3 regions of the Peribacillus sp. NPDC096379 genome follow, and region 3 is predicted to be linked to each of the others. Evidence: riboswitches for the same ligand, from Rfam matches in the RefSeq annotation. Region 3 holds a riboswitch; each other region holds the start of a gene.
The links. Region 3 has a riboswitch for cobalamin ahead of ACIQZI_RS19390 (FecCD family ABC transporter permease). Riboswitches for the same ligand answer to the same signal wherever they lie in the genome.

Region 1: another riboswitch for cobalamin. It lies ahead of metE (5-methyltetrahydropteroyltriglutamate--homocysteine S-methyltransferase); the one in region 3 lies ahead of ACIQZI_RS19390 (FecCD family ABC transporter permease).
Region 2: another riboswitch for cobalamin. It lies ahead of ACIQZI_RS22635 (hypothetical protein); the one in region 3 lies ahead of ACIQZI_RS19390 (FecCD family ABC transporter permease).

The regions. Positions count from the first base shown of each region.
Region 1 covers NZ_JBIWFD010000002.1:862,019-866,502, forward strand. The annotation lists gene ACIQZI_RS13355 (twin-arginine translocase TatA/TatE family subunit) at 341-547, opposite strand; partial or broken gene ACIQZI_RS13365 (alpha/beta fold hydrolase) at 1,220-2,023, opposite strand; cobalamin riboswitch at 2,206-2,404, shown strand; gene metE (5-methyltetrahydropteroyltriglutamate--homocysteine S-methyltransferase) at 2,552-4,484, shown strand, end outside.
Region 2 covers NZ_JBIWFD010000009.1:10,485-14,968, forward strand. The annotation lists gene ACIQZI_RS22625 (DUF58 domain-containing protein) at 1-827, opposite strand, end outside; gene ACIQZI_RS22630 (AAA family ATPase) at 827-1,783, opposite strand; cobalamin riboswitch at 2,159-2,377, shown strand; gene ACIQZI_RS22635 (hypothetical protein) at 2,578-3,072, shown strand; gene ACIQZI_RS22640 (ABC transporter substrate-binding protein) at 3,115-4,080, shown strand; gene ACIQZI_RS22645 (hypothetical protein) at 4,129-4,293, shown strand; gene ACIQZI_RS22650 (hypothetical protein) at 4,333-4,484, opposite strand, start outside.
Region 3 covers NZ_JBIWFD010000004.1:484,103-488,586, reverse strand. The annotation lists gene ACIQZI_RS19405 (hypothetical protein) at 333-455, opposite strand; tRNA gene ACIQZI_RS19400 (tRNA-Arg) at 613-686, opposite strand; gene ACIQZI_RS19395 (hypothetical protein) at 953-1,681, shown strand; cobalamin riboswitch at 1,792-1,937, shown strand; gene ACIQZI_RS19390 (FecCD family ABC transporter permease) at 2,102-3,163, shown strand; gene ACIQZI_RS19385 (ATP-binding cassette domain-containing protein) at 3,163-4,484, shown strand, end outside.

The sequences.
Region 1 (4,484 bases), on a different contig from region 3:
ATGCTAATGTATATTTTTGGTTCAATAGATAGCTGTCAGTGTGCTATTTAAAAGTCTACAAATAAAAACCTTGTCTGCTGATTAAAAAAATGGTATAGTAATAAAGCGATGAGCTAATTTGCATAAGACGAGGAACATGCTTAACGCACGTTAGGGATGTGGCCCAACGGTTTCTCGCCGCAAACGCATCAAAGACGCCTGCTTTGCAGGCGTCTTTTTCAATGTAATAAATGGAAACTAGGTTACCCTAAAAAACACGTAATTAGATCTCGCATTTTAGGTTATAAAGACTATTAATTGTGTGTAGTGTGCACAAACTAACCATTATTGGAAATCACGTTTATTTTTTTGAAACTTCTTTTGCAATTTTTATGTCTTCTTTTACATCCTCTTTAATATCATCTGTTAATTCTTTTGTCGCTTTTTTAAATTCCCGTAGTGAATTTCCGACGGCTCGTCCAATTTCAGGAAGCTTACTAGGACCAAAGACGATAAGTGCTAATATAAGGATGAGAATTAAACCTGGCACACCAATATTGGAAAACATATTTTCACTCCTCTTGTGTAGATATCTATTATTATAGACTTTTATCAAGCGTTTGCAAGATGGATATTTAGCGTAAGACTCCTGATCATACTAAGAATAAAAAAGTAAAATGAATTGTATTTTTCTCAATCATTTAGGCTTGCAATCTTTGTTCATTTCAGATATTATACTAATACAAGCTGCGTTGTACGTATTGATAATTAAGTTTTAACCTTTAAGCTGTAATAGGGAGTTTTATATCAAAACAAGAATGTCAGGCCTTTTTCATTGACTGAGGACATACAGGACTGTTTTTGCAAACACCCACTTTGAGGAGTGGTGGTTTAAAACTTTATTACTGAGCTTACGGCAATGGCGGCTACCTAATTGTTAGGGACAAAACCAGTTCTTTATAGAACTGGTTTTTTTAATATTCCAAAAGAAATCTCTCGTATCCAAGGATCCAATTCTTGGGTATGGGAGTGTTCTACATATATGTCTTAAGATTTTCCACGCCTCAGGAAACAGCTAAAGTACATGAATCTCATCAATTCTAAGGATTCAGTATCTGTTTTTAACTCCGCCAATTCATTAATATATTGTCTTCATTCGTCTAATCTATCTTACCAACATTTTAATCTTTTTATGAAAGAACAGATGTGTTCCTGCAAAAGGAGCTCATTTAAATGAAAATTATAATAAGACTTTTAGCAGTTCTTGATTAAATTTGTCTTTTTCATCATAAAAAAGACCATGTCCGCTATTTTCAAAAGGAATGAGTTTAGACTGAGGGATATTCTTGTGCATCACCTGAGCTAATTCATACGGACATACTTGATCTTTTTTACCATGCAGAATAGTTGTTGGAATCCTGATTGCAACTAAGTCGTTTCTTAGATCTTCATCACGTAAGGATTCAGAAGCCTTCATTGTCCCTTGACCAGATGCTTCAAAACCAAGTGTCAAAAACCAGTCGTTAAATTCACGACTAATTTTACTTGCAAAAAACATCTTGCCGAATTCATCAAGTATCTTTGGTCGATCCTGATAGGCTTGACTAATAATTGAATTTACTGCCGAAACCGGCATTCCATACGGAAAGTTATTCCTTTGAACAAACGATGGGGCTGCAGCACCTGCAAGAATTAATTGGCTAATATTGTGCCCGGCGTGTCTAGACATATAACGGGTTGCAATGACACCACCGATTAAAAAGGCAATTAAAGTAGGATTAGTTAATTTTAACGTGTCAATAATCCCGCGGATATCATCAGCCATTTCGTTATACGAGTATAAGCTAAAGGGGCGATCTGATTTTCGAAATCCACGTAAGTCAAGTGCAATGCAGCGAATCCCGTATTCAGGCAGAATATCTAACTAATATTCGTACATTTTATGATTGACAGGCCAACCATGAATAAATAAGGCTGGTTTCCCATTTCCAATATCCTCTACAAAAATATTTACATTGTTATCAGTCTGGATATAATAGGCCATTAAATCACCCTCTCATTCACCGGTATATGGATCGAATGATGAAAAAAATGATAAGATATTCGAAACTATTTACAACGTTTATCCCTGAATTATCTGACCAAATAAAAAGATACTTGCGAAATCAGACAAGATGATATAATCTTAATCCCAATAAACTTTTTATTGCGAGAATTCAAAAAATGAATAATATTCAAACGATAGGTGTTAAAAGCAACAAGCAACATGTTTTTAACTTAAAAGGGAAGTTCGGTGTAAATCCGACACGGTCGCGCCACTGTTATGGGGAGTTCTTTATCGTTAACCACTGTTTCATCATGAAATGGGAAGGGATAGAAAACGATGAACCTAAGTCAGGAGACCTGCCTATTGGATGCGCTTATTACCTACGCGAAAATAGGGAGGAGTGATAGCCGTATGTTGAAACTGATTGCTAGTCTCAACTCTAGTTAACTATGTCTATCATTAGTCTCTCTTTATTGCAAAGAGAGACTTTTTTATTGAGGCAATTAAAATTGAAATGGGGGAACAATAATGGGAATTAAAAGTTCAAACGTAGGCTATCCGAGAATTGGTGAAAATCGCGAATGGAAAAAATGTTTAGAATTGTTTTGGGCAGGAGAGCTGACCGAGTCGCAATTTACAAGCAAGATGGAAGAAATTCGCCTATCACATTTACGAAAACAACAGGAAAAAGGAATTGATCTCATTCCTGTCGGTGATTTCAGTTATTATGATCATGTATTAGATACAGCTGTTATGTTTGGGCTCATCCCAACACGATTTAAAACAGAAGGAAAGCAACTTTCACTTCAAACCTATTTTGAAATTGCCAGAGGCAGTAAAGGTAAAGTAGCATCAGAAATGACAAAATGGTTCAATACAAACTATCACTATATCGTGCCCGAGTTAGAAGATGCACAACCGGTTTTAGTAGAAAACTGGCCATTGAAATTATATAAAGAAGCAAAAGAAAAATTAGGGATAAATGGGAAGCCTGTCATCCTCGGGCCGATCACTTTTTTGGCATTGTCAAAAGGATACGATGATCAAAAACGCAAGGAATTGTTACAAGCGCTTATTCCACTTTACGTCGAAGTATTGCAACAATTAGAAGAAGCGGGTGCTGAGTGGATACAAATTGATGAACCACTTTTAGTAAAGCAGATTGATCGTGAAATTTTACGTGATGTTAATGAAGTGTACACAGCTTTTAAAAAGTCCGTCCCAAACGTAAAAATCATTCTACAAACGTATTATGAAAGTATCGAACATTATCAAGCCATCGTTCAATTACCAGTTGCAGGAATTGGTCTCGATTTTGTTCACGACGAAAACATGAATATTGCTCAATTACAAGCAATTGGTTTCCCGAAAGATAAGGTTTTGGCAGCAGGAGTCATTGACGGCCGAAATGTCTGGAAAGCCAATTTACAAGAGAAAGCAAAACTCATCGGAACATTAACAAGTATAGTTGACGATAATCGTCTCATAATTCAACCATCTTGTAGCTTACTTCATGTTCCTGTGACAGTGAAAAGTGAACAAAGCTTAGAGGCCATTGTTAAAAATGCACTATCTTTTGCAGATGAAAAACTGGATGAAGTGGTCTTGTTAACGAAATTTGCAAAACATGAACTAACTGTTGAAGAGCTTGACAAATGTGACCAAGCAGTTAGATTATTAAATCATTCATCGTTCCGAAACGTGAGAGAAGTGCAAGATACATTAGTAAATTTATCTCATTATTCAATAACTCGCGTAGATGCAAGCGAACGAAAAGCATTGCATGATAAACGATGGGATTTACCATTACTTCCAACGACAACAATCGGTAGTTTCCCGCAAACGAAAGTGGTACGAAAGCAACGTTTGAAATGGCGAAAAGGGGAACTATCAAACGAACAGTATGAGCAATACATTAAAGAAGAAATTAAAAAGTGGATTGATATTCAAGAAGAACTTGGTTTAGATGTACTCGTTCATGGTGAATTTGAACGGACAGATATGGTTGAGTTCTTTGGTGAAAAATTAGCAGGTATTGCGATTACAACGTATGGCTGGGTGCAATCATATGGTTCACGTTGTGTTAGACCACCAGTTATTTTTGGTGATGTCGTCTTAACAAAACCAATGACAGTAAAAGAAACGGTTTATGCGCAAAACTTGACCACAAAACCTGTAAAAGGCATGTTAACAGGCCCTGTGACCATTTTAAATTGGTCATTTGTGCGTGATGACATAAGTCGTAAAGATGTCTTAAGTCAATTGGCATTGGCAATCCGACAGGAAGTCGAAGCTTTAGAAGCAAGCGGTATCGGTATGATTCAGGTCGATGAACCAGCCTTAAGAGAAGGATTGCCGTTGAAAACAGAAAAAACTGAAACCTATTTAAAAGTAGCGGTTGATGCTTTTAAATTATCAACATCGTCTGTGAAGGAAGAAACACAAATTCATACTCATA
Region 2 (4,484 bases), on a different contig from region 3:
CCAACTAGTATCCCTTTCTTCAGAAGAACATGCGCGAAGGAGGCAGCAAATACTACCGAATCTTCAAAGGACTCTGATGAAGCTTCATCCAGGACCAAATATACATCATGACTTTTCTGTTCTTCAAATTCCTTGGTCATAATGGCATTCTTATTGGCTGTCGCTTTCCAGTTAATCCATGACATTTGGTCACCCGGCTGGTATTCTCGAACTCCACTGACAATTGAATGCTCTCTTTGCATCTTTTTTACAGACCCTGCTTCTCCTTGATTAAAGAAATTCTCCAATTGCTTATACGACAAATCATAATAAGCAGGCCAGACTAGGACTTTTTTTGGAAGATCATAATTGGCTTCCTTTTCAAATAATCCAATCATATCTCCAGTTTTCAGACGGATCGCAGACAAGCCGTGCTCCCCTCTTGGAAGATTATGAAGCAAAAACGTAATCGAAAATGATTTCCGGAACCAAGGGAAAATGAACGCCTTCTTCATGGACGTGTTTTTGCCTAATCGGCCATTAAGCTCTTCTTCCACTAGAAGAAATAACAACGGGAAGCGGTCTTTTCGTGTGATTTCAATTCTGGCTTCAATCGATTCCCCTGTTCTGAGTTCCGTTTTATCTAACGATCTTGTTACCGTGAACTTGTGGATAGGATAGAAAAACAGCCCTATCGAATAAAGGGCAAATGGCAGAAACGTATAGAACAGAAACCAACTGAGAAAACCTCCCTGAAACATCGCAAACCCAAATGCCAAGACTACCAAACTAATAAGCACTACAACCTTTGCATAAGGTCTCATTTTCTCTACCAACGATTTCATCATTAATTCACAGCCCTTTTTACTGGTACAGGAATATTATCAATAATTTCAGCAACCACCTGCTCAGCTGTAATCCCTTCGTACTTCGCTTCAGATTTCAAGATAAGGCGATGCGATAACACAAATGGGGCAAGATATTGAACATCGTCCGGCAACACATAATCCCGGTCATATAATAGAGCGTAGCTTTGAGATGCTTTCATTAAGGCAATCGAACCACGAGGACTCGCACCTAAATATACACTGCGATGCTGGCGCGTTGTTTGTGTCATTTCAACAATATAATGCTTAATCGCATCATCGACAATAACCGCCTTTGACTCTTGCTGCAAACCGCGTAGTTCAACCAATGACATAACGGGTCCAAGACTATCAAGCGGTGAAGCCAAACGCGCACGATTCAAAACTTCCACTTCTTCAAATATATCTGGGTATCCCATTTTCATTTTTAATAAAAAACGATCAAGTTGAGCTTCAGGAAGAGGGTACGTTCCTTCATATTCGATAGGGTTTTGTGTTGCCATAACAAAGAATGGTTGCTCCAGCACTCTCGTTACACCATCAATCGTCACACTTGCCTCTTCCATCCCTTCTAATAAGGCTGACTGAGTTTTCGGAGATGTTCGATTAATCTCGTCAGCCAGGATAATATTCCCCATAATCGGCCCAGGACGAAAAGTAAATTCTTGCTCCCTTGGATTATATATGGAAACGCCTGTTACATCAGACGGCAGCAGGTCAGGTGTGAATTGAATTCGTTTAAAGTCTGCACTGATTGACTTGGCCAGCGCACGGACCATCATCGTCTTACCTACACCTGGAACATCTTCCAATAAAACATGACCTCCCGAAAGTAAAGCCACTACACTTAATTCTGCTATATCTCTTTTCCCAATAATAACCTTCTCGATATTACGTATCACTTCATTTAACTTTGGGTGCTTTCCTTCATATGTCATACCTTACCTCCTGTGATTCATCCCTTATCGATTTTCAAAAGATCTGAAAAAACAACTAACCTTTTCATCCTATCGACACAATTCATTTAAAATTACTTTAACTTAAACTACATTCGACGACTCCCTTTCTAACCCTTCTTTTTCCAATATATTTACAAACTTTACATAATGGCCTTACCCAGTAGAGTTGAGCATATTTCGCATCAAAATGAGTTTTATCAAACTGGAAGAAAAATGGTGGATCTTTCATTCAACATATATCATAATTGCACAAATTTTCAAATTTTTAGATCTAGTAAACATATGTATTAGTAAACATCACAAAAAGTATGACTTTCTTATCGGAATTATATGGTAAACTATTGATAAGTGAATATAATCTTGCAGAAAAAAGGTGCTGAACTTTCAGCTTAATAGGGAATTCGGTGAAGAACCGAAGCTGTTTCCGCAACTGTAAGTGCGATGAAATAAGGATATGCCACTGTTTTATTTAACGGAATCGGACGTAGCACGCAATCCGTTATATAAAATGGGAAGGACCTTAAAGTAAATGGATGCACAAGCCAGGAGACCTGCCTTCTTTCCATCGTATTATACTCTTCGGAAGATAAGAGGATTGTACGGCAACTCTCATCTTTTCTTTCCAACTGGATATGTAGGATGGTGTGCCGCCCAATTTTCTTGGTCGGTTTTTTTGTTATAAAAAACGATTTCAAGGGCTATTCACTCTATTCATCATATAAGGGGGATTACATTTGACAAAAAAAGATTTCCGTTTTATGTGTTACCCGTACATGCGCGAATCCGCTTCAACAGTGGACTTCGAGATCAGGACTGACTCCTTGACATCTCGTATTGGCTTAGCTTGTGCATTTACTAAAAACGTACCTGTTGTACACAAAGATTTAATGTACTTACTCGACATGGGCTATAATCTAAACGGCTCAGTACGCGGACGATTAGGTATCACGCAAGAAGACTTAGATCGCCTAAGTGGTATGTATGATTTTTATACAGCAGAGGTCAAAGACTCTATCGGTACTTTTGTCTTGCCACAAGGAACTCCCGGTGCCTGTATTTTGCACACTTGCCGCAGTGAAGCGAAGAAGTCAGTAAGAGCGCTACATAAAGTGAGTCTTGAAAGAGAAGTTCCTAAAATCCTGTTCGATTACGCTCATTTACTAGCAAACGTTTTATTCGTTATGGCCGTCTATGTAAATAAACAACTTGGTGTTGAGGAAATCCCTCACGAGAGTATATGCTATGACATTAAATCGACGAAAAAATAATACATCCATCCATTTATAGGAATGAGAAATGAGGAGAACACAATGAAAAAATTCATATGGAACAATTGGTTACTCGCACTAATGCTTTCTTTTATTTTAGTACTTGCTGGCTGTGGGAATAATAATCAAACAGCACCAAGTAAGGATAATGCCCCTGCAAGTGAAATTAAAAAAGAAAAAGACCAGCCCTATTCAGTAACTGATGATCTTGGCGACAAGATCACCTTTGATAAAGTACCTGAAAAAGTGATCTCCCTTCAACCAAGCAATACAGAAATTCTCTTTGCTCTAGGAGCAGGTGAAAAAGTAGTTGGGGTCACAGATGTTGATAACTATCCAAAAGAAGCTGCCGATATTGAATCTGTTTCTGATTCAATGAATATTAACGCAGAGAAAATAATTGCGTTAAACCCAGACGTCATCATCGCCTATACAATTGGCGACGAAGCTACTTTACAGCCGCTGAAAGATGCGGGAATCCCAATCTTTGTCATTGCATCTGCTGCTACATTTGAAGATGTTTACGGAGACATTCAGCAAATTGCTGAAGTAATGGGCGTTAAGGAGAAAGGGAGCGAAATCGTCGATACGATTAAAAACCAAGTTGCAGCTGTCATTGAAAAAACAGACTCTATTAATGAAAAGAAAAGTGTCTATTTAGAAATAAGTCCTGCTCCAGAAATCTACACACCTGGAAAGAAGACATTTCAACAAGAAATCCTTGCAAAAGCGGGTGTAACCAACATATTTGAGGATCAAGAAGGTTGGATCAAAGTTTCTGAGGAAGAAGTTATTAAACGCAACCCTGCTGTCATCACAACAACTGCCGGTTTTATTGAAAAACCTGAACAAGAAATTAAGAGCCGTACAGGGTGGGACCAACTTACAGCCGTTAAGGAAGACAAAGTATACTACTTAAATGAAGACGTGATGTCCCGTCCAGGACCACGTATTGGTGAAGCTGTCGAGCTTGTTGCCAAAACCGTTTACCCAGATCTATTTAAATAAGATCGATACAAATCCTCTTTATTGAATGACAACCAGGAGGAACCAAATATGCTGAAACGCTTCTTTTTCAGTAACATTGCTCATATTCTTAAGGCTTATCCAGACAATCACAGAAAACGTAAAGAACAGAAAAGGCTGCCCCGCGGGACAGCCTTTTCTGTTCTTTCTATCTTGAACCTTCTACCTATTTCGGTCCATTCTTCATTTATCTAAAAACGAATCATAGTCATTTGACATATCAATCTCATCATTCTACCTCCACCGTTCAAACCATTTCCGAATTTTTTCTTTGTTACGTTCAAGAATTTTCTTGGACGTCGTATTTTCCTTTTGTTTTTTCCATTCAAAGAAGCTGGCAAGCGCGATAAGAACGATACCGCCAATGATCAAGTAGAGCCACCATG
Region 3 (4,484 bases):
GTCCAAATGGTCGGAATTCCCGCGCTTAATATTGGCTGTTGGATTAGTTGGAAGAATTCCGTCTTTTATACCAGAACAAGCACATCGTTTTCAACGTTCTAAGACGCATGTTGACCGTATGAGGCGATAACCCTTTCGTAAGGCTATTTCGTCCTTCTACCTCTGCATATGCGACGCGTTCCTTCATTCAATAAAGAATATGGCTACGGATCAAATCAGACGTCAATTCATCTACGTAGAAAGGAGACGGGTCAGTATAACGCATCAAGTATGTAATATGCTCGCGGTAATTTCCGATAGTGCGCGGTCGTACTCCTTCGGCTTCCTTTGCCTTAACGAATATATCGAGTGCTTCTTCGATGTTGTAGCGCGTATCGGGTGTAGGTAGGACTGGCAGTACGTGGGACAGAATCGCCGGCTGTCGGACCTCTTGCGCCAATATAGCCTTGTCTCATTGCGGATTCACCTCCGATTAAGTCTTACGTACAGCCTCACGTTTGTCTTACGGCGTACCTTAAAAGAACACAAAAAACCCGACATATCAGCGCTAATTCACCGTTGATTGAACGGGTCTATAACGTTGATATATCGGGCTTCGGTTACCTGTATTAGCGTCCCAGATAGGAATCGAACCTACGACCTACAGCTTAGGAGGCTGTCGCTCTATCCTACTGAGCTACTGGGACATATAAATAGTTGTGACTGATATATTATAGTTGTTATAAGAAAATTTTTCAAGGTTTATGCGCTAAAGAAAATTGTATTCACTTTGAAATAAATAGGGGGATTGTTTAGGTGTTTTTTAAATCGCCAGACTATTTTGTATTTACGCTGTGATAAAATGGGAAAGAATACTTTTATATTTCCTTCATTTTAAAAAGATTGCGCCAATAGTAATAACCTCAAGGAATTCGAATAGAGTTCATAAAACAATTTTTGCGGGGGGAATCTAATGAAGAAAAATCTATTGTTAATAGTAGTTCTTATTTTTGGAGGCTCCCTTTCACTATATACCCTAGATAAAGCCAAAACAAAGAAACTTCATACACCTCCAGAGTTACTCGCGACAGTTGATGGAGATAAGGTTGCTTATCAGGTTCGCAGTTTTGAAAGGGACGGGATTGTAATTGTGAAAGGCGAAAAAGAAGATCCAATTACTAAGGTTAACCCTCGAACAAAACTTATAATTGATTTCGCTGAAGAACCCGAAAGTTTCATTGTTTCAGAGATGAATAGCTTTGGGGATGAAGAGGATTATTTAAGAACGGAGGAGTGGGATACAGTCAGTTTCAGAGAGTATGCCTTGGACAACTGGGTTGGTTATAAATCTTATGTCATCCATGCAAAGTGGAAAAATGGGCAAGAGGCGACATATTCCATTAAACTGGACGTTAAGCAACTCGTTTCTTATCAGGGATTATTGCCAAGGGAACATGAAAACAGTGCTTTGATTATCCTTGGAAAATCGGGTGTTAGTCCTGTTAATTTTGATGAAAATAAGTATGATTTAAGCCCTATTCACACGATGGATGCAGATGGAAAATTACCATCTGGATATCCTGAATTGAAAATAGAAAGCACCCCCACCTATATTATTTTTGACTATACTCAAGAAGTGTTCCGAACTGATGATGACGAAGAGCTAATAAAATACTTAGAATCCATGCAGAGCAAAGAATAAAAAGTAGTTGTGTCAGAGGATTATTAAACATGATTGTCTGTTGACTCACAATGCAATAATTTTCTGACTAGTTTTCGCATTCAATTGTGTATAATAGATGGATAGAAGCGAAATACATAAACGAAATAGGTGTCTGATCTAGGACTTAAAAGAGAAGTTGGTGAGTGCCAACGCGGTTCCACCACTGTATGAAGATATGGATGGTACCGTAACGTAGACCATAAGCCAGGAGGCCTGCCTGTATTCGTGCACCCAATTTAATTTGCCTGCGGGTATGGGAAGGTGTGTGGCAGACATATGGGGACATCTGTTCATACTATAGACGATTGACTTATAAGGGTCAGACTTCCTAAAAGAAATAGAGGAGGCTGATCTTTTATTTATTCCCTCTAAAAATGCATGGTAAGGGAGTAGTGGAATTTGGGAGATTTGAAAATAGGTAAAATTTTACAAAACAACAAACAGCTAGCTTATATACTCGCATTTGCATTTCTTGCTGTCTCGATGATTGTTGGAATTTCAGTAGGTTCGGTTTCAGTGCCTGTGTCTGAGCTTTTTCGAATTATTGGCAAGGAAGTTTTTCATTTACCGCTGTCAACTGAAGCAAATGTGATGTTTTCGAATATTGTGATGAAAATACGCTTGCCTCGTGTTGTTTTGGCAGGATTGGTAGGAGCATCTCTTGCTATTTCTGGTGCAGCGTTTCAAGGTCTTCTGCGTAACCCGTTGGCCGATCCCTATACACTCGGCGTTTCCTCGGGGGCTTCTGTGGGGGCGGTTGTAACACTATTCTTCGGGTTGTCACTACCTGTTATCGGGTTATTTACTTTGCCATTATTAAGTGTCCTATTTTCGTTCCTGACGATTTTCTCTGTACTGTTGTTTGCACAGAAAATGGATCGCTCGATGAAGGTAGAAACGATTATTTTAACAGGGATTATTTTTAGTTCGTTTTTAGGCGCATTTATTTCCCTGATGATTGCCATGACTGGAGAAGAATTACGTCAGATTATTGGCTGGCTATTGGGGAGTGTCTCAATGCGTGGCTGGAGCTATGTGGGGATTATTTTGCCATTCTTTATCGTGGGAGCTGTGATCCTTATGCTGAATGCACGTGAATTAAATGCCTTATCCTTTGGAGAAGATCGTGCACAGCATTTAGGTGTGAATGTGAAACAAAGAAAGCTACTGATTTTAATTGCAGGTTCGCTGCTAACTGGGGCTGCTGTGGCTGTTTCAGGGACAATAGGCTTTGTTGGCTTGGTGATTCCACATTTCACGAGACAGCTTGTTGGTCCGGATCACAAGCATTTCTTGCCGTTATCGATGATCATTGGAGGTGGATTCTTAATTCTGGCAGATCTTGTTTCAAGAATTATTATTTCCCCAGCTGAATTACCAATTGGTGTTATTACCGCGTTAATTGGTGCCCCTGTCTTTGCCATGATCTTATTAAAACGGCGCAGGATAGAAAGAAGGTGATGAATATGCTAACTGTTACTGAATTAATAGGTGGGTATACAAGGGAAATGCCTGTTTTGAAAAACCTTACCTTCGAGGTTGCCAGAGGAGAATTGTTTGGAATTCTTGGACCGAATGGAAGTGGAAAAACTACGCTGCTCCAAATGATGAGTGGCATATTACCTTATCATAGTGGAGAAATCATGCTTAAAGGAAAAAGGCTGCAGGATTATCGTACGAAGGAACTTGCTAGAGTCATTGCCGTTCTACCTCAGCACTCTACACAGGCTTTTTCCTATACGGTAAAAGAGACGGTCTCTCTTGGTAGATATGCGCATCAAAAAGGTTTACTGCAGAGTTGGTCAACGGAAGATGAAGAAGTTGTGCAAAAGGTTATGGAACAAACAGGTGTCACCCAATTTCAACATGTACCTTTTGAACAGCTTTCTGGTGGTGAGAAACAGCGTGTCTTGCTTGCACAGTCATTGGCACAAGAACCGGAAATTCTTTTTCTAGATGAGCCAACGAATCATTTGGATCTTTCCTATCAGAAGGAGCTACTCGACTTGATGAAAAGGTGGACGAAGGAAAAAGACCTGACTGTTATTTCTATTTTCCACGATTTAAATCTTGCTAGTCTATACTGTGATAGATTGCTACTGTTGGAAAAAGGAAGGATTCAGATCAATGATAGGCCGAATGAAGTGCTGAAACGAGAACGCATTCAAGCGGTATACCAAACGGAAATTGAAAATCGACCACATCCGAGTCTTCCTAAACCGCAACTTTTCATTGTTCCGGCTCATCTTGCCAAGGAGCAGGAGGCACTGGTGATTAATGAGCGATATTTAGAAAGAAATGATGAGTGGATTGCATTGAATTCACCGATCCCGCTTAAGACGCTATCTTCTGGAGTAACAGGAGCTGGAGACAGCTGGAATCAAACGTTTGTGAACTGTCACGTTAAGCGTACTTATGATTGTCATGATCCTCTCGAGGAAATGATAGAGTACTTGTCTGCAAAAGGATTTAATCCAAGCGAAACGGTGGGCATGATGACGAATGTTGATGTGAAGACAGCGGCAGTACGTTTCTATGAAGGCGATGATATCTCCACTTTCATCGTGGTAACGGCGGGTAAAGGAATTCCGGTTCATACATCTCATACTGAAAGAGCTAAAGGACCCAGCGTCCATACATGGGTGTTTGTGAACGGGTGTTTACCGGAAGAAGCGTTTATTCAGAGTCTTGTTATTGCAACAGAAGCAAAGGTAAAGGCGTTATATGAATATGGAGCAGAAACTACGACGGAAGATAGCGTCTTAATTGCTGCCTCGCAACG